DNA from 4 places in the Thalassospira sp. SN3W genome. Region 1 is predicted to be linked to each of the others. Evidence: predicted binding sites of a transcription regulator. Region 1 holds the regulator's gene; each other region holds the start of a gene.
What was found. Region 1 encodes PhoB, which activates phosphate uptake and scavenging genes when phosphate is short. Its sites were predicted from a motif close to TNTCATAAAACTGTCA; they were not measured.

Region 1 (6,181 bases):
GCAAACTGCCGGCATGATCTGCATAGGGCAGTGTCGTAATGTTATCGTCCTGCTTAAGGCCTGCGGTCATGGTCTGGTCTTCCTTGTGCTGCGCTTGGTGCGGCCAGATGTCCGGAACCCAAGCCCGACGCATCATTCCTCTGGCATATTCTGTTCGCCACTGGGCGCCCAATTGAGGTGCTGCCCGCCGTCAAGCGCTAACATTTGCCCGGTGATGGCTGGCGCGGCAAGGAAAAATCGTACCGCGTCGCAAATCTCTTGCGGGTTTGTCCCAATTTTCAGGGGCGTCTGATCGCATTGCTGATCGAAAACTTCCTGTGTTTGCCGGACACTAGGCAGTGCCGGGCCGGGACCAATCGCATTGACCCGGATGTGCGGCGCCAATGCCAGTGCCAGTGTCTGGGTCAGCGTCCAAAGGCCGGCCTTGGACAAGGTATAAGTCATGAAATGCGGTGTCAGATTCCAGACACGCTGATCAATCAGGTTGATGATGACGCCCTTTTGCCCGGCGGGCAGCCGTTTGGCGAAATCCTGCGACAACACAAACGGTGCGCGCAGATTGGCTTCCATATGATAGTCCCAGCCCTCACGCGTGGCGGTGCTGATATCATCATATTCAAAGGTGGATGCATTATTGATCAGCACACCAATCGGGCCAAGTGCAGCCGTTGCTTCGCGTACGACACGGCTGCTGTCTTCTTCCTTGCCAAGATCAGCGGAAATAACGCAGGCGCGACGACCAAGGGACCGGATTTCCTCGGCAAGCTGTTCCGCATCCCTGCGCGAGGAATGGCAATGAAGGGCAACATCATAACCCTGTGTCGCCAGATCAAGCGATAAAGCCCGTCCGATACGCTTGGCAGCCCCGGTTACAAGAGCCGTTTTAGGCATTTTCCCTGTCATCTGGTTTCCATCCCGTTCATCAAGATGCGCCCCTTCCCGGGGAAGGCAGCCCCCTTAAATATCGGCCGCCGTCATTTATGTTTGGTCATTCCGGAACTTACAATCAAACCCGCCAGCCGGTCCATAACCGCATTTACCGTTTCAGGCATGAAGATCAATCATGCCGTAACCAGACTCGCGACATATCCCAGATAAGCCAGAACAAAGACGATCCCGGTGATCCGCGACACTCCGCGCAGGAAATAGCCGACCACCAGCAAAAGAATGGTAACTGCCAGCATGATCCAAAGATCGGATTGCAGAATCTGGTCTGGCACGGCAATCGGCGCAATCAGCGATACACCACCGATGATCACCAGCAGGTTCAAAAGATTGGAACCAACAACATTGCCAAGTGCAACGTCGGAATGCCCGCGGAACGCAGCAACAATCGATGCCGCCAGTTCAGGAAGCGATGTTCCGAATGCGACAAGGGTCAAGCCAATGACGGCTTCGGACACACCGAACTGACGCGCGACAGAAACACCACCATCCACCAGCAGATCCGCCCCATAGGTCAAGGCGACAATCCCGATAACCGTAGCAACAATCGGCTTGAGCCAACCACTTGGTACTTCGCCGACTTCGTCGACTTCTTCCTCATGCAGGTGGCTGGCATCACCCGGGCTTTTTTTGTCATGCTGATAGGTAAAGTACCAGATCGCTGCCAGAACCAGCAGCATCACCGCCCCAGCCCAGCGTTCGACAACGCCAAACATGCAAAGCCCGATGAACAGAACGGTTCCCAGCAGCATGGTGCCGCCATCGCGTACAACCATGGTCCGCGATGCCGTAATCGGTTTTAGAACCGCTGTTGCGCCGAGGATCAAAAGAATATTGGCAATGTTAGAACCAACCACGTTCCCCATCGCGATGTCGCCCGACCCGGCAAGCGCCGCATTCAGCGACACGACAAATTCGGGGGCCGACGTCCCTGCGGCAACCACGGTCAAACCGACAATGATCTTGGAAACCCCCATCAACAGCGCCAGACCGACAGCACCGCGAACAATGAACTCACCACCGGCAGTCAAAAGCACAAGACCACCGATAATCTGCAAATAGGGGATGAACTGTTCCAATTCCGGCCTGCTCGTTTGGGGAAATTTCTGATTTTTTCATGCCCTTTTACAGGCCAGCGGAACATGGCATTGCGAACGCAGAATAGCAAGCTGCGTCGTCCCGTCGTAATACCATTCTTCACATCGGTGTGATGCGGTTCCCACACTGGCACGCATGCCGAAAGCAATCGTCGCGGTCGCCTGCTCTTAAGACGTGTCATCCATCACAGATGCCCTCTCATACGCGAAATTTCCATAGAAATCATAGGGGTATTTCCGCTATCCTGATTTGAACGACTTCCTTTACACGCCTATCTGCGCCGGACGCATAATCCATCATGTCACACAGCGTTCTTTTCGAGCTGTTCCTTGTCCTGACCGCCGCGGTGATTGCCGTCCCGCTGGCACAGAAATTACGTGCGAACTCGATCATCGGTTTCCTGATCGGTGGCTTTTGCATCGGCCCTTTCGGTTTTGGCCTGATCAGTGACCGCGAAGACATTTCAACCGTCGCCGAGCTTGGCATTGTCTTTCTGCTGTTCATGATCGGTCTTGAATTGTCGCGCGAACGCCTGCGTGTGATTGGGGGCCGGTTCGCGACCCTTGGTTTCCTGCAGATCGGCGTCACGATGGCCGTGATGTTCGGTGTATTGCTGCTGATCAATTACGATATGCCCGCCTCCATCGTGATTGCCGGGGCGCTCGCCCTGTCATCAACAGCCATTATCCTTAAACAGCTTTCCGATGAGCGCCAGTTGCACACACGTTTCGGGCGTGCAGCCCTTGCCATCCTGCTGTTGCAGGACGTTGCGGTTGGTCCCTTCCTGATCATGGTGCAGGCCGCAGGCAATGCCGGGAGCGAAACCAGCCCCTGGATCAGCGCACTAAGCGGTGTGGGGGCGGTTGCTGTATTGTTGCTGACCGGTCGTTATCTGCTGCCACGACTGTTTCGGTATATTGCGGCCCTTAAAAACCCGGAACTTTTTGCAATCGGGACCCTGTTTGTCGTTCTGGCTGCCAGCACATTGACCGAAGCCGCGGGCCTTTCAATGGCGCTTGGTGCCTTTATCGCCGGAGTAATGTTGGCCGAAACCGAATTCCGCCATCAGATCGAAGCCGACATTTCGCCATTTCGCGGTGTTTTCCTGTCGCTGTTCTTCATGTCTGTGGGAATGTCGGTCAATGCCAATGTGGTCATCGGTCAGGCCGGAACGATCATTTTGTGGCTGATCGGGCTTCTGGTCATAAAGGCAGCGGTTCTTTTCGGATTGTCCCTGCTGATCGGCTTTAACCGGGCATCGTCAATCCGGGTCGCCATGAGCCTGGCCGCCGGTGGTGAATTCGCCTTCGTCATGCTTGCACTGGCATCGCAGAACGGGGCGGTTCCGATTGACATCGCCGTGATGCTGATCCCGGTGGTTGCGATTTCGATGGGTCTGACGCCGACTTTGATTTCGCTCGGCCATCGCATCGAACAGAAGCTTCATCCCAAGGAAACCGATCAGCTAAGCGAGATCTCGGATGAAACCGACGGCATTCAGAAACATGTTCTGGTGATTGGTTGCGGGCGCGTGGGCCGGGTTCTGGCCCGTCTGCTGCGCACCAAGGAAATCCCGTTTATCGTTCTGGAATCCGATGCCCAACAGGTTTCGCGTGGCCGAGCCGAAGGTCTGCCGGTTTATTTTGCCGATGGGTCCCGACCGGAAACATTTCGTGCCGCCCATACCGAACAGGCCCATATTGCCGCCGTTGCCATGGGCAACCCGCACGCAACGGAAAAGACCGTCGCCTTGCTGCGACAGCATTATCCGCATCTGAAAATCTTTGCCCGTGCCCAGGACATCACCCATATCGGTCCGCTGTCACGCAGTGGTGCCGATGCGGCCATCCCAGAGGTACTTGAAACCGGTTTACGCCTGTCCGATCACGTTCTGGCGGCCTGCGATATCCCGCAGGAAGATATCGATATCGAAATAGCCAAGTTCCGGCGTGCCGATATGCTGCTGATGAACGAACTTGCCCCGCGCACCGCGCGCCAAAAAACCGAAGACCAGGCACAAAAAACTGCCAAACCGGCAAAATCCAGGAAAAGCACCTGAAACGCAAAGACCCCCATCACAATAATGGGGGTCTTTCGTTTCGTCTTCCGGAATAACCGCAATCAGGCGGCTTCGACATCCAGTGCATAACCCGCGGCACGAACCGTGCGGATCACATCGCGCGTTCCCTTGACGTCATTCAATGCCTTGCGCAGACGACGAATGTGAACATCAACCGTGCGGGTTTCGACATAGATATTCGGCCCCCAAACCGCATTCAGAAGCTGCTCGCGCGAGAAAACCCGCCCCGGATGTTCCAGGAAATAACGCAGCAGACGGAATTCGGTCGGGCCAAGATGGATAGCCTTGCCGTTACGACTGACACGATGGGCGGCCAGATCCATTTCGATATCGGAATAGATCAACTGCCCTTGTGGTTGCGCCGGACCGGATCGACGCAGAAGTGCGCGAATACGAGCCAGCAATTCACCAATCGCAAACGGCTTGGTCACATAATCATCGGCCCCGGTATCAAGGCCGCGGATGCGGTCGCCTTCTTCGCCACGCGCCGTAACCATGATCACCGGCAAATCGCGGCTTTCAGGCTTCCGGCGGATCTGGCGGCAAACCTCGATCCCTGACATCACCGGCAGCATCCAGTCCAGAAGGACCAGATCGACATGGGTTTCGGCCAGAATTTTCAACGCTTCGTCACCGTCCCCGGCTTCGACAACCTGCATCCCCTCGCGTTCGAGGTTGTAGCGCAACATGGTTACGATTGCAGCTTCGTCCTCGACGATAAGAACCGTTGGGTCCATCTTCCTATGCTCCAGTGTCACTCATTCGGTTCTACGACGGCAAAGTTCGCCGCGTCATTTTTTGGCCGAGTATCCATCGGCAGGTCTTCGCCCTTGATCCGGTAATAGATCGTTTCGGCAATGTTGGTCGCATGATCGCCAATACGTTCGATATTCTTGGCGATAAACAGCAGATGGGTCGATGCCGTGATGTTACGCGGATCTTCCATCATATAGGTCAGCAGTTCACGGAACAGGGAATTGTACATATCGTCAACTTCCTGATCGCGCGCCCAGACACGCTGGGCCTTTTCCGCATCACCTTCGATATAGGCATCCAGAACGTCCTTGATGATTTCCTGGCACAGCTTGGCCATGTTCGGGATCACCTGAACCGGGCGGATCGGCGGCACCTGGTTAAGAACCTGCGCACGCTTGGCGATGTTTTTCGCCAGATCACCGATACGTTCCAGATCGTTGGACAGTTTAAGCGCGGTCACCACCTGCCGCAGGTCATCTGCCATCGGCTGACGCAGGGCCAGAAGACGTACGGCAAAATCCTGCACTTCCTGTTCCAGCGTATCGATACGGTGATCGGAAAGAATGACCTTCTCGGCCAGTTCCGAATCCCGTTTAACGATCGCACGAATGGCGGAAATCAGCTGACTTTCGGCAAGCCCGCCCATCTGCGAAATGATGTTGTTCAGACGGGTCAGTTCTTCGTCAAACGAACTGACGATATGATGTTTCTCATCGACCATCGAAAATACTCCTGCCCGGACTTAACCGAAGCGACCCGTAATGTATCCCTTGGTGCGTTCGTCCTTGGGATTGGTGAAAATCTGATCGGTTTCGCCCACTTCGACCAGCTTGCCGAGATGGAAAAACGCCGTGCGCTGCGACACGCGGGCAGCCTGCTGCATGGAGTGCGTCACGATCACAATGGTGTAGTTCGAACGAAGCTCGTCGATCAGTTCCTCGACCTTTGCGGTTGCAATCGGGTCAAGTGCCGAACACGGTTCATCCATCAGGATGACTTCGGGGCTGACGGCAACCGCACGTGCAATGCAAAGACGCTGCTGCTGCCCACCAGAAAGACCGGTTGCCGGTTCCGGCAGACGGTCTTTGACTTCTTTCAGTAGACCCGCCCGTTCAAGCGAGGTCATGACGATTTCATCGAGCTCGTCGCGCGAATTCACCAGACCGTGAATACGCGGGCCATAGGCCACGTTGTCATAAATCGACTTCGGGAACGGGTTCGGTTTCTGGAACACCATGCCAATGCGCGCGCGCAACTGAACAACGTCGATTGCCTTGTCATAGATATCACGGTCATCAAGCG
Region 2 (6,181 bases), 170 kb from region 1:
TATCGCGCGGGGTAAAGGCCAGAACCGATCCGAGTTTCTGGCAGCGTGAACAATTGCAGGTGATCGATTTATCCAGATCAAGCTTGTCGACACGATAACGCACCGCACCGCACTGGCAGCCGCCATTGTATGATTTCTCGCTCATTTCATCCTCCTGCGTTACCGGAAATACCCACCCGGCGTTTTGCCGGTGGCCTTGCGAAACATCGCGATAAAGGCCGAGGTGTTTTCATAACCGAGATCAAGAGCGACCTCGGTGACCGGTCTATGATGGGCCAGTTTTTCAAGCGCGTAAAGCAGGCGCAGCTTTTGCCGCCAGTCGCGAAACGGCATGCCGGTTTCGCGTTGAAACAGGCGGGCCAGCGTGCGTGACGATGCACCGCAATCGCGCGACCATTCATCAAGGGTTCGGTTATCAGACGGATTGGCCTGCAACTGTTCGCAGATGCGCGCCAGGCGCGGGTCCTTGGGGGCGGGCAGATGCAGGTTATCGTCTCTGGGCGGTTTAAGCTGATCAAGCAGCACGCGGATCAGCCGTCCCTCAGCCCCGGCTTCGTCATATTCAATCGGGATTTCGGTTGCGGCCCGGATCAGTTCACGCAGAAGCGGGCTTACATCCAGCACCGTGCAGCGATCCGGCAAATCGACCGGAGCATTTTTATCGATATAGATATGGCGCGCACGGGTGAAGGTGGCGTGACTGACAGCATGTTCAACGCCCGGCGGCACCCAGACCGCGCGCTGGGGCGGGACGACCCAGATGCCGGCTTTGGTTGTGACGGTCATGGTGCCTTCGATGGCAAAAATCAGCTGATGCCAGTCGTGACTGTGCGCGCCGATGCTGTAACCGGCGGGAAGGTCGCTCATGCGGACATAAACCGGACGCGGCAGGCGGTCTGGCCGGGGACGGGAATGTTGCGGATATTTCGGGATATCCCGTGATCCATCCATAAGAATGTCCTGTTTGCGACACATGATGGCAGATTATCGCAAGACAGACGTGTGCGGCAACGCTAGTTTGAAGTCCTTCCAACCAAACAGATAAAAGCACGTGCCCCGATTGCCACCGGTTCCGTGCGGGGAAACATCATGTCCAAGGATTTACCACCGGAAACAAGCACCCATGCCGCCCCCATCGAGGTGCCGGGCAATCCCGATCTGTCAGGTGCGACTGTTGCGCATAAGGGATGGCGCAACCCGGAAGTGCTGCTGATTTTCATGGCGGCTGCGATGCCGTTGTCGTTTTCGACCTGGATGGCGTTGTTAAACAACTTTTCGGTCGAGATGGCCGATTTTACCGGTCGCGAGATCGGGATTTTGCAGTCGTTGCGCGAAATTCCGGGCTTTATGGCCTTCACCGCGATTTTTGTGCTGATCATCCTTCGCGAGCAGACTTTTGCGCTGATCTCGCTTCTGGTGTTGGGCATTGGGGTAGCGATTTCTGGCTATTTCCCCACCGTCGTCGGGCTTTATTGTACGACGGTCCTGATGTCGATCGGGTTCCATTATTTTGAAACCATGCAGCAGGCGTTGTCGTTGCAATGGGTGAAAAAGGACCGCACTGCGATGGTGATGGGCCGGCAGCTTTCGGCGAAATCGTTATCGTCGCTGGTGATGTTTGGCATTGTCTGGGCGATGCTGGAACTTCTCGATGTCGAATATCGCTATGTCTATCTGTTTGGCGGGGCCTTGACGATTATTGCCGCGCTGTTTGCCTGGATGGCGTTCCCGAAATTTGCCGATGCCCACCCGCAGACCAAGAAACTGATCCTGCGTAAACGGTACTGGCTTTATTACGCCCTGACCTTCATGAGCGGGGCACGCCGCCAGATTTTCACCGTGTTTGCCGGGTTCCTGATGGTCGAGAAGTTTGGTTATGATGCCGCCACCATTACGCTTCTGTTCCTTCTGAACCATGCGATCAATATGGTGATGGCCCCCAAGATCGGGAAGCTGATCGGCAAGTGGGGCGAACGCAAGGCCCTGACATTTGAATATATAGGTCTGTTCATTGTATTTGTGTCTTATGCCTTTGTCGAAAGCGACAAGCTGGCCGGGGCGCTTTATGTCATCGATCATCTGTTCTTTGCGATGGCGATTGCGATCAAAACCTATTTCCAGAAGATTGCCGATCCGGCCGACATTTCATCGACGGCGGGTGTCAGCTTTACCATCAACCATATTGCCGCAGTGTTCATTCCGGTGGCGTTCGGGTTGTTGTGGCTGATTTCGCCGTCAGCGGTGTTTTTGGCCGGGGCGGCGATGGCGCTGGTGTCACTGGTCCTGGCGCTGAATGTGCCCGATGACCCGGAGCCGGGGAACGAGGTGGTTATGGGATACAAGTCCGATCAACCGATGCTGCGCCCGGCGGAGTAACAAAAGCCGCCTTAACTGGTGCAGAATTTCAATATGCCAAACGCCCGCGATCATCTTGCGGGCGTTTTCATTTGTGTTTGCCTTGCTATTTTCGCAAAATCTTCAAATCCTGACCAAACGAACAATCATAATGTCAGGCACGAGCATCGCTTCAACAGGGACCCTTTCACATGTCATATTTTCGTCTGGCCGGTCGTGCAGTTTTTGGTCGTGCAGTTGCGGGATCAGTCTTGTCGCTGACGGTCGCACTTGCCAGCGGCACGGCATTGGCCGACAGCGCCGTATCGTTGCGCATTCTGGAAACCACCGATATCCACACGCATCTGGTCAATTACGATTACTATCGCGACAGTTCGTCGGATACGGTTGGTCTGGCCAAGGTCGCGACCCTGTTGAAAAACGCGCGCGGTGAGGCCGAAAACGTCGTCCTGATCGATAATGGTGACCTGATCCAGGGCAACCCGCTTGGCGATTACATGGCAAAGCGCCACGGCCTGAAAGAGGGCGAGGTGCATCCGGTTTACAAGGCGATGAACCTTTTGGGTTATGACGCGGCCAATATCGGCAATCATGAATTCAACTATGGTCTCGATTTCCTGGGCAAAAGTCTTTCTGGGGCCAAATTCCCCTATGTCAGTGCCAATGTTTTTGCCGATGACGGCGATAATGATGCCGAAAATGACAAACCGTATTTCCAGCCCTATGTGATCCTTGATCGTGAATTTACCGATGGCGACGGCAAAAAGCACAAGGCCAAGGTCGGCGTGATCGGGTTTGTTCCGCCGCAGATCATGCAGTGGGACAAGGCCAATCTGGAAGGCAATGTCGTGACCAAGGACATTGTCGAAATGGCCAGAAAATACGTGCCGGAAATGCGCGAAAAGGGCGCGGACATCGTGATTGCGGTGCCGCATTCGGGCCTGTCGACACTGGCACGTGAAGGTATGGAAGAAAACGCCACCTATTATCTGAGCCAGGTTGACGGCATTGATGCCATCCTGTTTGGTCATGCCCATACGGTGTTCCCGTCCGACGCCTATGCAAATATAGACGGTGTCGACCTTGCCAAAGGCACGATCAATGGTGTGGCCGCCGTTATGCCGGGCTTCTGGGGCAGCCACCTTGGCGTGATTGACCTGACACTTTCGGTCAATGATGCCGGGGAATGGAAGGTGACCGACAGCTTTTCGGAAGCACGTCCGATTTATCACCGCGAAGGCCGTGATATCACCCCGCTGGTCGATGCCGACCCGGAAGTGATAGAGGCGGTTAAAGAAGAGCACGAGGCAACCATTGCCTATATGCGCGAAGGTGTCGGTACGACGGTCGACCCGATCAACAGTTTCTTTGCACTGGTGGCGGATGATCCGTCGATCCAGATCGTGACCAATGCCCAGAAATGGTATCTGGAACGTATCCTGAAGGGATCGGAATATGACGGGATGCCGATCCTGTCGGCGGGTGCACCGTTCAAGGCCGGTGGCCGTGGCGGCCCGGAATATTTCACCGACATCCCCGAAGGCAAGATCGCACTAAAGAACGTTGCCGATCTTTATATCTATCCCAATACATTGCGGGCGGTGCTGCTTGATGGTGCGCAGGTCCGTGAATGGTTGGAAATGTCGGCCGTACAGTTCAATCAGATTGACCCGAACAGCCGGGAAGAGCAGCCGCTGATCAACGAGACATTCCCGACCTATAACTTTGACGTCATTGATGGGGTCGATTACCAGATCGATGTAACCCAACCGGCCAGATACAACGCATCAGGCGAGGTGGTAAACAAGGACGCACACCGCGTCATCAATCTGACCTATGATGGCAAGCCGGTTGCCGAGGATCAGAAATTCGTGGTTGCGACCAACAATTACCGTGCTGGCGGCGGGGGCAATTTCCCGGGACTTGATGGTTCAAGCATCATCATCGAAGCACCCGATGAAAACCGTACGGTTCTGGCGAACTATATCCTTGAGGAAAAGGAAATCGATCCGAAGGCCGACGGCAACTGGAGCCTGGCCCCCATCGGGGAGGCATCCAAGGTGACGTTTGTCACCAGTCCCAAGGCATCCTCTGCAATGAACGCACCCGACAATATCAGCTTTGTCGGCGAGGATGAAAACGGCTTTGCCCAATATGTCCTTCAGTCGAAATAGGACTGGACCCGAAACAGAAAAAGCCGCCCATCGGAAGAGGGCGGCTTTTTAATTGGGCGTGCGCGAAGACCGTGAAGGTCAGCGACAGCCAGACTGTTACTTTTTGGGACCGTGCGACATATGCGGCGCATTCGGGCGACCCGGAACATTCCGCGGGCCGTCTTCGCGCGGGTTTTTGCCGTTCAGATAGGCGGCTGCGCAATGTTCGTCGCAGTAAGGTTTGCTCGGCACAGATTTCTTGCCGCAGAAATGGAAGTCTTCATCGCCCGGATCACCGAACGGCCAGCGGCACATACCGGCACCGAGATCAAAGATGCTGATGCCTTTGCTCTGCACTTTCGGGGTCGGTGCCTTTTTCGGCTCGCTCTCTTCGGCGCGGCGCTGGATCGGGGAGGGGCGCTTGGGCAGGCCAAGGCGGTGTGCCTTGCCAACGACGGCGTTTTTGCCAACGCCCAGTTCTTCACCGATGCGTGCTGTGGTCCAGCCCTGATTCCAGAGCGAGGTCAGCAGTTCAATCTTTTCCGGCGTCCAGCTCATTTCGAGTATATTCCGTGTTTCTTTGTCTGCCCGGTGGAAAATCCATAGGCAGGTGCTTATTGTCCGAAGTCAAACAGGGATACAGACGTATCCGCTAATATCACGCGGCGCAAGGGTCTTAGCCATTTTGGACCAATCGGGACCAGTTTGACGACCGGCTTGCTGCACGCGGAAAGATGCGCAATTTGCATGACAGCGCGTCAATGTAAAGGGGAGATCGTCATTTGACATGGTTTTTCGTTTCAGTCGCGGTGTTTATGGCGGGGCATATCGTGCCCGGTCTTCTGCGCGGTGCGATCACGGCAAGGATCGGTCACACGGCATATATTATAACGTTTTCGGTCACGTCGCTGTTCCTGCTGGGATGGGTGATTTATGAAGTGCGTCATGCGGACTTCATCGCGCTGTGGCCCTACGAAATCTGGCAAAACCATGTGACGCTGACCTTCATGCTGCCTGCCTGTATTTTGTGGGCTGCGGCGATTATTCAACCCTGTCCTTTGTCGATAGGACGAAAAAAGGGCTTTGATCCGGCGCGCTCGGGGATCAACCGTTTGACCCGTCATCCGCTGCTTTTGGGCATGATGTTGTGGGGACTTGGGCATATCGTGCCCAATGGTGATCTGGTGGCTTTCATGTTCTTTGGCGGGGCGACGGTTTTTGCCGTTGCCGGGTTCTGGCGGATGGAAAAAATCCGCGCCCGCCACATGGACGTGGCCGAATACAAGGCAATCCTTGACGGGACTCGACGGTTTGACGTCGCGGGGCTTGCCAAAGGCGCGCTTGGCTGGCGCGATATCGGGCTGGGAATTCTGCTTTATGTCGTGCTCCTTTGGGCGCATCCCTATGTCATCGGGGTTGATCCATCGGCGGTAATCGGCGGCTGAACCACCATTGACCGCATTTTGCGGTTGTGAGGTCTGATGCAGAAAACCTTGCCGCAACGCTTGAAGTTCCAAGGTTTCATTGGAATACTGGTTCGCAGAATGTCCATCCTGGACAGGTTATTTCTGTGAGGTGTTATGACGTCTCCTGAACTTGCGACCAATCTTGCCCGTTTCGCCGAGATGGAAGGCCGCCACCCCAGACTGCTTCTGGCGACGGCATCGTCGGCG
Region 3 (6,181 bases), 880 kb from region 1:
GGCGGAGTTCGAAGCTGACATTGCGGCAACCGACCCGGTCGCCATACATCATGGTCAGGTCGGAAACGCGCAGAAGCGGTTCATGTGAGCGGGTCATTATTCTGCGGCCTTTCCGTTGCTGTGGCTGGTGCCAAGGGGCTGATCATGATGTTGCGGGCCGCGATGGCCGGCTTCCTGCCGTTCGCTGCAATAATCGGTGTCCGAGCAGACGAACATCCGGTTGCCCCTGTCATCGAGGATGACCTCGTCAAGGTAGCTGTCGGTTGCGCCGCACATGCCGCATTCGTCTTTCCAGCTTTGCACCTCGAACGGGTGATCTTCGAAATCGAGGCTTTTGACCTTTGTGTAAGGCGGCAGGGCATAGATGCGTTTTTCACGTCCGGCCCCGAAAAGCTGCAGGGCGGCCATCATGTCCATTTTCGGATTGTCGAATTTCGGTGTCGGCGACGGGTCCATGACATAGCGATCATCGACCATTACCGGATAGGCATAGGTGGTGGCGATATGGCCGTGACGCGAAATGTCTTCATAGAGCTTCACATGCATCAGGCCATATTCTTCGAGCGCGTGCATCTTGCGCGTTTCGGTTTCGCGCGGTTCAAGGAAGCGAAGCGGTTCGGGGATCGGCACCTGATAGACAAGGATCTGGTCTTCGCGCAGTTCCTTTTCGGGAATGCGGTGGCGGGTCTGGATGATCGATGCCTCGGCGGTTTTTTCGGTGGTGGCGACATTGGCGGTCTTGGCAAAGAACTGCCGGATCGATACCGCATTGGTGGTGTCATCCGCGCCCTGATCGATGACTTTAAGGGTATCGTCCGGGCCGATGACGGCAGCCGTGACCTGCACCCCGCCGGTACCCCAGCCATAGGGCATCGGCATTTCGCGGCCGGCAAACGGCACCTGATATCCGGGGATGGCAACGGCCTTTAGCAGCGCGCGCCGGATCATGCGTTTGGTTTGTTCATCAAGATAGGCAAAATTATAGGCCGAAGATGCTTGCGCCGGATTATTTACGGTCTGTTCCATATTGGTTACTCCGCGGCTTCGGGTTGTGATCTGGCATTTTGGGCGTCTGCTGCGTCCGCCTTTGCCAGACGTTCCAGCACTTCGGCACGCATGCGCCGGACAAGTTCAAGTTCGCCCTGGAAATCGACATAGTGCGGCAGCTTGATATGTTCGACAAAGCCGGTTGCCTGCACATTGTCGCTATGTTCCATGACGAATTCTTCGTCCTGGGCCGGGCCCATGACCTGTTCGCCCATTTCGCGCGCGCGCATGGCGCGATCCACCAGTGCCATCGAAATCGACTTGCGTTCGTTCTGACCGAAGACAAGCCCGTAGCCACGGGTGAATTGCGGCAGTTTGGTTTTGGAACCCTTGAACTTGTTGACGGTTTCGCATTCGGTCAGTTCGATATCGCCGATATCAATGGCAAAGCCGAGTTCTTCGGGTTCGATTTCGACCGCAACGCTGCCATAGCGGATTTCACCGACAAAGGCGTGGCTGTTGGCGTAGCCGCGCTGGGTGGAATAACCCAGTGCCAGAACAAAGCCCTCGTCGCCGCGGGCCAGGTTTTGCAGGCGAAGATCGCGATCCGCCGGGAATTTGACCGGCTCGCGCGTCAGATCGGCGACTGGCGCATCATCATTGGTCGGGTTGGGTTCGTCCTGTATCAGGCCCTCGTAATTCAGAAGGTCGTCAAGAACGCGGGGCATGGTTTCATCCACCGGGTGATCGGCGGTGTGGGCGGTTGCCGGTTCCTCGCCATTGGCCATCAGGGTGAAATCAAGCAGGCGGTGGGTGTAGTCGAATGTCGGGCCCAGAATCTGCCCGCCCGGCAGATCCTTGAAGGTTGCGGAAATGCGGCGTGCGATATCCATTTCGGCGGTTTTGACCGGTTTGGAAAAGGCAAAGCGCGGCAATGTCGTGCGATAGGCGCGCATCAGAAAGATTGCCTCGATCAGATCACCGCGCGCCTGCTTGATGGCAAGGGCGGCCAGATCGCGGTCATAAAGCGATCCTTCGGCCATGACGCGGGTGACCGAAAGCGACAATTGCTGTTCGATCTGGCTGGTTTCAATTTCGGCAACGTCCCTGTCGCCACGGCGTTTTTCGGCCAGAAGCCGGTGGGCATTGTTGATGGCGCGTTCGCCACCTTTGACGGCTACATACATTTTATCTGACCTCGATCCGGGTAGTGCGCGGAAGGGCGGCGATTTTGCGATCTGCGGCAAAGACGACATCGACACCGCAGGGGAACAGATGATGGTTTTCCGCGCGCCATGCGTGGAAGGCGGCAGGCAGGCCGGGCACGGAAAGGTTCTGGCTGTCCTTGATGCCGGGGCCCCGCAGGATCATGTCGGCCTTGTCCGATATGTCTTCGACCATCAGGATCAGGGTTGCCGACTGATCGGGATATTCTGCATTGCCGATGGGCAGTTCCTTGATGAAGGCGAGATCACCATCAAGGCGGGCGAAGGCAAAATCGGCAGCGGACGGTGTGCCGGTGATCGGGCTGCCGCAATGGAATTTCAGATGGGCGTTTGCCGCGTCCGATGCGCAATCAGGTGACAGCCAGATTGTCGTATCCATATCGGCCATCGCCAGCAGAAATGCGGTTGCGGATTTGTTCAGCCCGGCCGGTGCAGGGAGATCAAGCGGCAGATCGTAAATCCGACCGGGATGGGCCATGGCATCCAGAATGGTGCGAAAAACGGCATTGGACTCAAAGGCGGCATTTTCAAAACCACGCAGCAATTCGCCTGTCCGGGATTGTATGGTCATTCGTCTTCTCCGCGGACAAGGGTAAAGAAATCGACCTTGGTGGCGGCAACCTTGCGGCCGTTTTCGCGTTTTGCCTCGGCCTGCTGGCGGGCGAGCATGTCGATGAAATCGGACGCACCATCGTCGCGTTGCATGATGGCATCAAACAGGGCGGCATATTGCGCCTGTATGCGGTCCCGTCCCTTGACATAGGCATGGCCGACCGTGCCATCGGGCAGGGTGACTGCGCAGCGTGTGACCGTCATTTCGCCAAGGTTGAAGCGTTGCCCGGCCCCACCGGCACGACCGCGCACCATAACCATGCCGATTTGCGGTTCGCGCAGGTGGCTCCATTGCACATCGGCAAAATGATCGTGCCATTCCTGTTCAAGAATTGCGCGGTTCGTGCGGGCCAGCACCGCCATCCAGCGTTGGCGTGCCTGTGTGGCGGGATCGATGTTCGATCCCTGGTCTGATCCGGATTGCGGGGCGGGTTGCGCCGTCATCTGTTTGATCCTTCTATGCGGGTATCGACAAATTCAAAATTTGTCTAGACGTCTATACATATTCACGTTATAAGACGATTACGCGGGCTTGGCAAAGGCCTTGCGGTGAAAGTTTTGTGAATGGGGATTTCGATGGATTGGGAAGCCGGGCTATCTATCTGGAAGCAAATCGAAAAACAGCTTCTTGCCGATATTGCCAGCGGGGTATTCGCACCCGGCGATAAAATGCCGACCGAGATGGAACTGGTCCGCCGATTCGGTGTTAACCGGCATACGGTGCGACGCGCGATGTCAGCCCTTGTCGATGCCAATGTCGTGCGTGTCGAACAGGGACGGGGGGCATTTGTTCAGGAACAGATTCTGGATTATCCGCTTGGTGCCAAAACGCGGTTTTCCCAGATCGTATCGGGCCGTCATCGACTGCCGGACAAACGATTGATTTCGTCTGAAATCCTGAAAGCCAGTGCGACCATCGCCCAGTTTCTGGATGTCAAACCGGGCACGCGGGTTGTTGAACTGTTTTCAGTATCGGAGGCGGATGGCATTCCGCTGGCGGTGGCGACCAGCTACCTTCCGGTTGCCCGGTTCGAGGGGATTGTCGAGATATTTACCCAGACAAAATCCCTGACCGAAGCGTTCAGGCATTTCGGGATTGATGATTACAGCCGCAAAACCACCCGCATCAGCGCCCAACTGCCATCATCACGCGTTGCCAGCCTGCTGAAACAGGCGAAAAACCGGCCGGTGATATCGACGGAAAGTGTTGATGTCGATTCTGCCGGTGTACCGATTGAATACGGGATTACCGCCTTTTCCAGCGACCGGGTGCAGTTGATTGTCGAGTAGCAGACAGGTTCAGTATTCCCGCCCCGGACGGGCCTTATAGACCGGGAAGCTCAGTTTAAACCATATGGCACTTGCGCGCAGGGCGAAGGAGCACAGGAACGCGATCAGGGCGACCGGGGCACGGGGAAGCGACAGAATATCGGTGCCGATCACATAGATTGATGCGCCGAGAAGCGCGCAGGTGATGTAAATTTCCGGGCGCAGGATCAGCGGGATTTCGTTACACACCACATCACGGACCATGCCGCCAAATGTTGCCGTGATGGTGCCAAGGATGATGGCAACCAATGGCGATACGCCAAGGTTAAGGCCGATAGCCGCCCCCGTCACGCCAAACATCGCAAGCCCGAGAGCATCAAGCCAGATCAGCGCGACATAACGCCGTTCAACCAGATGGGCGGTGAAATAGGTGAAGACGGCACTGCCGATACAGGTAATGACCCAGGCCGGGTCCCTGATCCAGAAAACCGGCGTCGCGCCAGTGATCACGTCGCGTACCGTGCCGCCGCCGATGCCAGTAAAGGTCGCGATCAAAACGAAGCCGACAATATCCATCTGGCGCCGCGATGCTTCCAGCGCGCCGGTCACGGCAAAAACGGCAACGCCGGTCAGTTCGAGCCAATAAATAATCTGGGTAATTGTCATAATGTCGCTTCAACACCGTTTCAGATATTCAGTCTTATCGGATCGATCTGACTTGCCGGATGGCATAGAATTTCAGTATCACCGATTTTTCAGTATGTTTGGTGCCATCATGCCAAACGTAAGATGGCTTTGGAAAATGTTTTCCCCGTTCGTCTTAAAAAGCCGAGAGCGCGGTCTTATATGCAGCACACGATAAGCCGCATGTATTAAAAATGACGGCATATAAATAGGGCAATCGCAAATAAGGCTGCCCGTAGGGAAGTGAGAGGATTGACTGTGAAAAGCTTTTCGCAGGTGGGTATCCGTATCCAGATCGCGCTGGTCACTGCTGTGCTTGTTGCGGCGCTTGCCGGCATCATGAGCTATGTCGTTGGTCAAAGGTCGGCCGACGTTCTGACAAGGCAGATCGGCACTGGTGTGGCCGATGTTGCCCTGCAAATGGCAGACGAGCTTGATCGCACGATGTGGACCCATCGCGGTGAAGTCGCGGTTCTTAGTACCTTGCGCGCGATCCGAAACCTGAATGACATTGATCAGGCCAGCGAACTGATCAACCGGTTGCAGCATGAATTGCCAATTTTCACATGGATCGGCGTGCTGGATGCGGATGGCACCGTTGTTGCCGCTACGGGGGATATTCTGGTCGGCACGGATGCTTCGGCACGGCCGGTTTTTGAGTTTGGCCGCAAGGAGATGTTCATTGGCGATGTCCATGACGCCAAACTGCTGGCCGAGAAATTCCCGAGCCCGACCGGCGAGCCGATCCAGTTTGTTGATATTGCCGTTCCGTTGCTAAACGATGCCGGTAACTTCAATGGGGTTCTGGCAACGCATCTGAGCTGGGAATGGGCGAATACGGTAAGGCGCAATCTGTTCGCAGGCCAGGGTCTGCATCGGAGCGTTGATATCTTTGTCATCAGTGCCAATGGCACGATCCTGCTTGCGCCGGATTTTGAAAGGGCGGGCCAGAAGCTTGATCTTGATCTGAAAAGTGCAAATGACACGCCGAATGCGGGCTGGCAGATTGCCCGCTGGCCCGATGGCAATGACTATCTTACGGGGGCGGCACCGGCCGATGGCCACCTTGATTATGCCGGGCTTGGCTGGACTGTGCTTGTGCGCCAGCCGGTAACCTCGGCATTGATGCCGGTCAACGATTTGCGTTCCGATATTCTGGCGCTGGGCCTTGGTCTTGCGGTGCTGTTTAGCATCATTGCCTGGTGGGGGGCTGGTTTCATCGTCGGCCCGCTGGTCAGGATCGCGAATGCCGCCGGGGAGCTTAAACGTGGTGAGATCGAAAACCTGCCACAGGTTGCAGGGGCGCGCGAAATCCGCACGCTTTCAAGCAGCCTGAACAGTCTGGTCGTCAAACTGACCGAGAAGGACAACGCCCTTGGCGAGATGAAGCATATTGCGCATCA
Region 4 (6,181 bases), 510 kb from region 1:
GGTCACTTCAATGCCCGCCTCCCCGCGCTTGCCAAACAGGCGCGCCGGGATCACGCGGGTATCATTGGAAATCAGAAGATCACCGGGCCGCAGGATTTCGGGCAATTCACGAACGATGCGGTCATGCGTCTGCCCGCCCGTCAGATCAAGCATGCGGGCACTGTCACGCGGGTTGGCCGGATGTTCGGCAATACACTCACGCGGCAGATCGAAATCGAACAGATCGACTTTCATCAGAAAAACAAAACCTGCAATTATCAGAAAAAATCAGAGGGGCGCTTTATACCGCCCCCCTTTGCAAAACCTCAAGGCATCGCGTCGGAATATCAGCCCTGCATCACCCTTTTGCCGGTTCGATATTCAGGCGCGGGGTAATGATTGCCATCAGCAAACGGAACGGTGCCAGACAGGTCAGCGCCATGATGATCTTGGCGCTGAAATCGCCCATCGCCCATGTATGCCACGGAAGCCCGGTACCGACAAAAGCGATGGAAAAGAACAAGGCCGTATCCACTGCCGACCCGATCCCCGATGAAATCAGCGGGGCTTTCCACCAGACCGCCCGGCGCAGCCTGTCAAACACCGTCACGTCAAGCATCTGCGCAATCAGAAACGCCGTGCCCGATGCAATCGCAATACGCGTATCGGCAACGATCAACGACAGAACAACCGCAATCGCAAACCCGGCCAGAACGACAAGGCGTGCTGCCGCTGCCCCGCGTGCGCGGTTGGTCAGGTCAGTCACCAGAAACGCCACCGGATAGGTAAACGCCCCATAAGTCAACCAGTCGGCCAAAACGCCCGGCAGCGGATATTCAACCAGAATGTTCGATGCAACAACCGTCACGGCCATTGCCAGAACGCCAATAATGGTGGCTTTCATCGTTTTTCCTTAACCAAAATCCTGAGCAAAAGCAGAACGCACGCATAGGAAATCTCGCGGCCCACTTTGATTGGGCGACGATTCGGCACGGGTTTTATCCAAATTATGGTTGGGGTAATTACGCTTGGAGGCCCCAGGCGTCAAGGAAAAACGGCGGTCAGACAAAGCCTGACCGCCGCTGCAGATCGCCACAAGCTGCTCCGGGGAAAAGGAGGAGCATCGTGCCGCGAAACGTCAATTCTGCGCCTAATTCCGACGGAATTAAAGCATGATCCCGCGAATGGTGAAAAACAGCAAAGCGCCAAGGAACGCCCCGGCCGGAACCGTGATCACCCACGCGGTCGCAATCGTCACCGCATACCGACGCCGCACCAGCAACCGCTTGCGCAGTTTCTTCTCGGCCTTTTCGGCCTGTGCCGGGTCAAGCTGGCGCAGGGCTTCGATATGCTGTTTCTGTTCGTCACTTTCCTGTTCCGCACCGACCAGCATCGGCGCACTATCCATCCGGCGACGATGGCTTAGCGTTTCACGCAGGAACCCGACCCCAAACACCGCACCAACCGCAATATGGGTCGAACTGACCGGAAGACCCAGCGCGGATGCCACAATCACCGTCAAAGCCGCCGACAGCGCCACGGTATAGGCCCGGATCGGATCAAGCTTGGTGATTTTCGATCCGACCGTCTTGATCAGTTTCGGCCCGAACAGGATCAGACCTGCAGAAATACCAATCGCGCCAATCACCATCACCCAGATCGGGATCGGGGCCGATGTCACGATCTCGCCGCTATCAACACCCGAAACGATGGCGGCCAACGGTCCAATGGCATTCGCCACATCGTTTGATCCATGCGCGAATGACAGAAGGGCTGCGGACACGACCAGCGGAATGCGAAACAGCGATGCGATTTCCTTGCGTCGTCCGATCATGTTACGCGACGCATGCAGCACGGCCTTGCGGGTCGGCAACAGGGTGACGAAAAAGGCTGCGATACCGATAACAATGACCTGCCACGTATCAGCAGCCCAGATCTTTTTGATCCCCTTCATCATCAGATACATGGTGAAGGCCGATACCATCACACCGACCAAAATCGGCACCCATTTGCGGGCCGCTTCGACGCAATTTTCGGTATACAGAATCTTGAACTTGATAAAGGCAAGGAACGCGGCTGCGATCACGCCACCCAGAACCGGTGAAATCACCCAACTTGCGGCAATCGTGCCCATGGTCGGCCAATTGACCGCGCCAATGCCGACGGCTGCCATCCCCGCCCCCATCACACCGCCAACGATGGAATGGGTGGTCGATACCGGCGCGCCCAGCCATGTAGCAAGGTTAAGCCAAAGGGCGGCTGCCAGAAGGGCCGCCATCATCGCCCAGACAAAGGTCTGTGCATCGGGCATCTGGGTCGGGTCGATAATGCCGTTCTTGATCGTGCCAACAACATCGCCACCGGCGATAATCGCCCCGGCTGCTTCAAACACGGCTGCAATCAAAAGGGCGCCAACCATGGTCAGCGCCTTTGAACCAACCGCCGGACCAACATTGTTGGCCACATCATTTGCACCGATATTCAGTGCCATGTAACCGCCGATCACCGCAGCGGCGATCAGAAATCCGCTTTGCGGCAGGCCGCCCATGTGAAAGGCGACAAAGGCGCTGCACGCCAAAAGAAAGACAAGCGCAAGTCCGAGCTTCGCACTCAGGGAGGCAGTCTCTCCGGCACCCGCATCCATGCGGCGCTGCCATTTGAGATCCTTATCCAGAGCGGTTTTCTTTGCGACCATGATCAACCGTTACTTAAAAAGGGAATCGACGCGCGGATCATGTCGAAGCAAACCCGGTTTGTTAAGGTTTTTTTGCCTTTTTATGACAGCCATGTCCCGACCGCATCCCGCCAATAGCAAAACGGCCCCGCACTGCAGGGCCGTTTTACGTTTGGAACAGTTGTGAAAAGTTATCGACCGAACTGGTTCAGAAGCCCTTTCAGAACATCCTTGGCCGCATCCTTGGCGGCGTCCTTGCCCGAACTTCCCGATCCGTTATCGGATGAACCACTCCCGCCCAGTGCCTTATCAAGGATATTATCCAGAACCTTGATCGCGACCTTGTCCATACGCCCGGTAATCGCCGGGTTGCTGATATTGCCCTTGGCGTAAACGCTAAATGGCGGCAATTCTTCGATTTTCTCGGAAAAATCGAAATCGGCCTGCGTATCCATCTGCCATTTCGGCAGATCAAGGGTCGCATCGGCATCCGCCGTCCCCACACGCGATGTCGCTTCGACACGGGTGGTTTTGGCAATCCCGTTGGTGATGGCAATGTCGGCTTCAAGGGTCTGAACCAGATCGTTGTTACCGACCCCTTCAACCACCATCGCCTGCGGGCCCTGCTGCAACAATGCCTGAATGTTCAGCTTCGGATCAGCAGACCGTTTATCGGCATTGCTGAACCGGACATTATTCAGAACAAGGTTCGCCGTACCATTCAACGCACTGATCAGCTTGCGCGATGTATTGCCCGATGCGGTGACATCAAACTTCGTCGCCGCCCCGCCGATCACCGTGTCATTGGCAACCCGGATCGGGGTCAGCTTTTCGATATCCGCCCCGTCAAGATTACCTTTAAGCGCCAGTTTCGGCGTATCGGAATTGCGCGCATCAAACGTGCCATCAATCGACAGATCACCATCGCCCAGAAGGCCGGTGAATTTCTCGATGGTCAGAAGCCCGGTCACGAGTGTCGCCTTCAAATCCGGCTTCACAAGGCTGTAGGTATCGAAATCAAGCTGATCAAGTGCGACCGTGATATCCGCATCAATCGACCGCAGGGCCGACACATCAATCACCGTATCATCCCAAGGCGTGCCGTCACGGGCATCAACAGTCGTAACCTTCATCGTGGTCGGCATATTGAAAGCCGCCCGGCGCGCACCGCTACCGCCTTCGGGCATCAGTCCGGCCCGTTTTGCCGCGGGCACGAACGGATCAACATTCAATACCCCGCCCGACAGGGCCACGGCCAGTTTCGGCTGCGCCCCGGTGGCGTCGAAATCAACGTCACCCCTGGTTTCAAACGGACCGATCCCGAACTTCGCGATATCAAGCGCGATATTCTTGGCATTGCCCTTGACCGTACTGTCCAGAACCAGACGCCCCAGATTGCCCGATGGCTCATAGGTCGGTGCCAGCAACGGCAACACACGGTTCAGGCTTGATGCCTGCATCGCAAGTTTGCCATCGATGCCCGGTGTCGCCCCGAACAGGTCGCTCAGCACCCCGTTCAATGCCACCTGCATCAACGGGTTGGATACATCAAGATCAAGGTTCGGGCCGGTCACCGGGCCATTCAGCCCGATATTGGCCTGAATGCTTTTATATTCGCTGGCCGGTGCCGGAAGCGTCATACCCGTCAGCTTCGCCAACGGCGCCAGCGTTTTGGCCGTGACTTTAAGCTTGATCCCCTCGAATGCCGGAACAGCCACATCGCCACGGAACACACCGCTGGCACTGGCCGAAAGCCCGGCCGCATCGGCCACCGCAAAATTGTTCAGCGTGATCTGCGAACCGCTCAGGCTGCCATCAATCGAAATACCCTTGATCGACACGCCCGATGAAGTGATTTCATCAGCCGCCAGCCGATAATTGGCCGCGACACCATCAAGCGGCGCCAGCGCATCCTTGATCATCCTGACCATGGCATCACCGCCCGCCGCGGGGCCCGACGACGGGGCTTCATCCGAACCGTTGGCTGCCGTGCCGGAATCCGTTGTTGCGGAATCGTTGCCCGCTGGGCTTGCCGCATCGCCATTTCCGGCGGCTGGTGCTGCCGAAACATACTGATCCAGATTGATACGATCAAGCTTAAGACCAATACCAAGTGCCGGAAGCCCCTCGCCGCTCAGATTGGCGACAATCGCACCGCGAATGGCCGTATCATCAATCCGCATATCCAGATCGGAAATATCAAGCTTGTCAGGTGTCCCTTTGACCCCACCGGTCAACGAGAAACGACGCAACCGGTCCGCCCGGATGCCATCAACATCCACCCCAAGCCAGCGCGCCACCGCGCGAATGTTTTCCGATGCCACCTCATAGGAAAGGGCCGCACTCGGCTTCGGACCTTCGCCCGAAATGCTGCCAAACACCGAGAAATCCGTCCCCCCCGGCAAACCGGCGGAAACTTCGTTTAATGTGATCTTGCTGTTGGCAATCGCGGCATTGATCCGCGCATTATGCACCGGCGTCTGGTTATAGATCAGGGTTTCAACTTCGAAATCAATCGATGCCGTCAGATCAGCCGGGATCATCGGACCATTGGCCGCACCCGATGTCTTGTCGCCCTGCGACGGGATGGATTGCCCACCCGCATCGCCCGCCGATCCATTTTCCGGGGTCGCCATGCCGCTGTCGCCCGTGCTGCCCGCGCCTGTGTCCGGGGCGTCACCATCGCCCATATGCGTCAGCACAAGGATTGAATCAAGATCAAGCTGATTGAAACGCAGCGCCACATCGGCCCGCATTTTCGGGTCCTGATCAATCGCAATTGCCCCCGATCCACGGGTTTCACCAAACCGGATCGACAGGTCATTAACCGTGACAGATTTGGCATTGGCGGCAACCTGCCCGCCCAGATTGAACGGCTTGGCGGCGATATCGGGAATATCGGCACCTTCGCCTGCAATCCGAAGGGCCGCTTCGCGCAGATCATCAAACTTGCCGTCAATCTGGCCGTTAAAGCCCGGATATTCCGCCGAAAGATCAACCTGACCGCTTAAATTGATACCGCCATCGACCTTGTCGATGCCAATCTGCATGCCGACCGGGAACGGGCCGGTCTGGCTGATTTCGCCGACATTGAAATTAAACGTCAGCGGAATCCCGCGATAGAAAACATATCCCTCGCCCTTTGCCGGACCATTCAGGCTGTCGGCCGAAACGCCAAGGGTCAGCCCCTCAATCCGCTCCGTGCTGCCCGGTGTGTGATAAAGGATTGTCGCATTTTCGATTTCCAGACGGTCAATCTGGATCGTGCTGGCAAAATCGGATGATCCGGCGTCGCTTCCGCCCGATTGTGCATCGGGTGCCGCCTGTTCACCATTCGGTGCCGGGGATGCGGATGGCGGTGTGGCAATCGTGCCGGCATCCGGCCCGCTTGGCGCGGCCTGTGCCGGATCAAACACCAGATTGTTGCTGCCGTCTTCAAATGTCTCGATGGAAATCACCGGATCAATCAGGCTGATCTCGGTCACCTGCACATTGCCGGTCAGAAGCGGCATCAGGGCGACCGAAACC

Region 2: P8T57_RS05805 (bifunctional 2',3'-cyclic-nucleotide 2'-phosphodiesterase/3'-nucleotidase) is a predicted target of PhoB. The motif match lies at 2,466-2,481, and genes of this name have one in related genera.
Region 3: phnF (phosphonate metabolism transcriptional regulator PhnF) is a predicted target of PhoB. The motif match lies at 3,376-3,391, and genes of this name have one in related genera.
Region 4: P8T57_RS04225 (inorganic phosphate transporter) is a predicted target of PhoB. The motif match lies at 2,747-2,762, and genes of this name have one in related genera.

What each region holds. Positions count from the first base shown of each region.
Region 1 covers NZ_CP121124.1:1,467,121-1,473,301, forward strand. Annotated here, with positions in the region: gene folB (dihydroneopterin aldolase) at 1-70, opposite strand, end outside; gene P8T57_RS06595 (SDR family oxidoreductase) at 133-903, opposite strand; gene P8T57_RS06600 (calcium/sodium antiporter) at 1,062-2,024, opposite strand; gene P8T57_RS06605 (cation:proton antiporter) at 2,342-4,102, shown strand; gene phoB (phosphate regulon transcriptional regulator PhoB) at 4,165-4,860, opposite strand; gene phoU (phosphate signaling complex protein PhoU) at 4,878-5,600, opposite strand; gene pstB (phosphate ABC transporter ATP-binding protein PstB) at 5,622-6,181, opposite strand, start outside.
Region 2 covers NZ_CP121124.1:1,292,172-1,298,352, reverse strand. Annotated here, with positions in the region: gene P8T57_RS05820 (GFA family protein) at 1-145, opposite strand, end outside; gene P8T57_RS05815 (helix-turn-helix transcriptional regulator) at 160-951, opposite strand; gene P8T57_RS05810 (MFS transporter) at 1,090-2,376, shown strand; gene P8T57_RS05805 (bifunctional 2',3'-cyclic-nucleotide 2'-phosphodiesterase/3'-nucleotidase) at 2,547-4,529, shown strand; gene P8T57_RS05800 (GcrA family cell cycle regulator) at 4,626-5,066, opposite strand; gene P8T57_RS05795 (NnrU family protein) at 5,291-5,953, shown strand; gene P8T57_RS05790 (hypothetical protein) at 6,089-6,181, shown strand, end outside.
Region 3 covers NZ_CP121124.1:2,348,020-2,354,200, forward strand. Annotated here, with positions in the region: gene phnK (phosphonate C-P lyase system protein PhnK) at 1-97, opposite strand, end outside; gene P8T57_RS10550 (alpha-D-ribose 1-methylphosphonate 5-phosphate C-P-lyase PhnJ) at 97-1,026, opposite strand; gene P8T57_RS10555 (carbon-phosphorus lyase complex subunit PhnI) at 1,032-2,174, opposite strand; gene phnH (phosphonate C-P lyase system protein PhnH) at 2,176-2,784, opposite strand; gene phnG (phosphonate C-P lyase system protein PhnG) at 2,781-3,269, opposite strand; gene phnF (phosphonate metabolism transcriptional regulator PhnF) at 3,402-4,115, shown strand; gene P8T57_RS10575 (trimeric intracellular cation channel family protein) at 4,125-4,760, opposite strand; gene P8T57_RS10580 (GGDEF domain-containing protein) at 5,037-6,181, shown strand, end outside.
Region 4 covers NZ_CP121124.1:953,345-959,525, forward strand. Annotated here, with positions in the region: gene queA (tRNA preQ1(34) S-adenosylmethionine ribosyltransferase-isomerase QueA) at 1-234, opposite strand, end outside; gene P8T57_RS04220 (queuosine precursor transporter) at 338-883, opposite strand; gene P8T57_RS04225 (inorganic phosphate transporter) at 1,145-2,674, opposite strand; gene P8T57_RS04230 (AsmA family protein) at 2,845-6,181, opposite strand, start outside.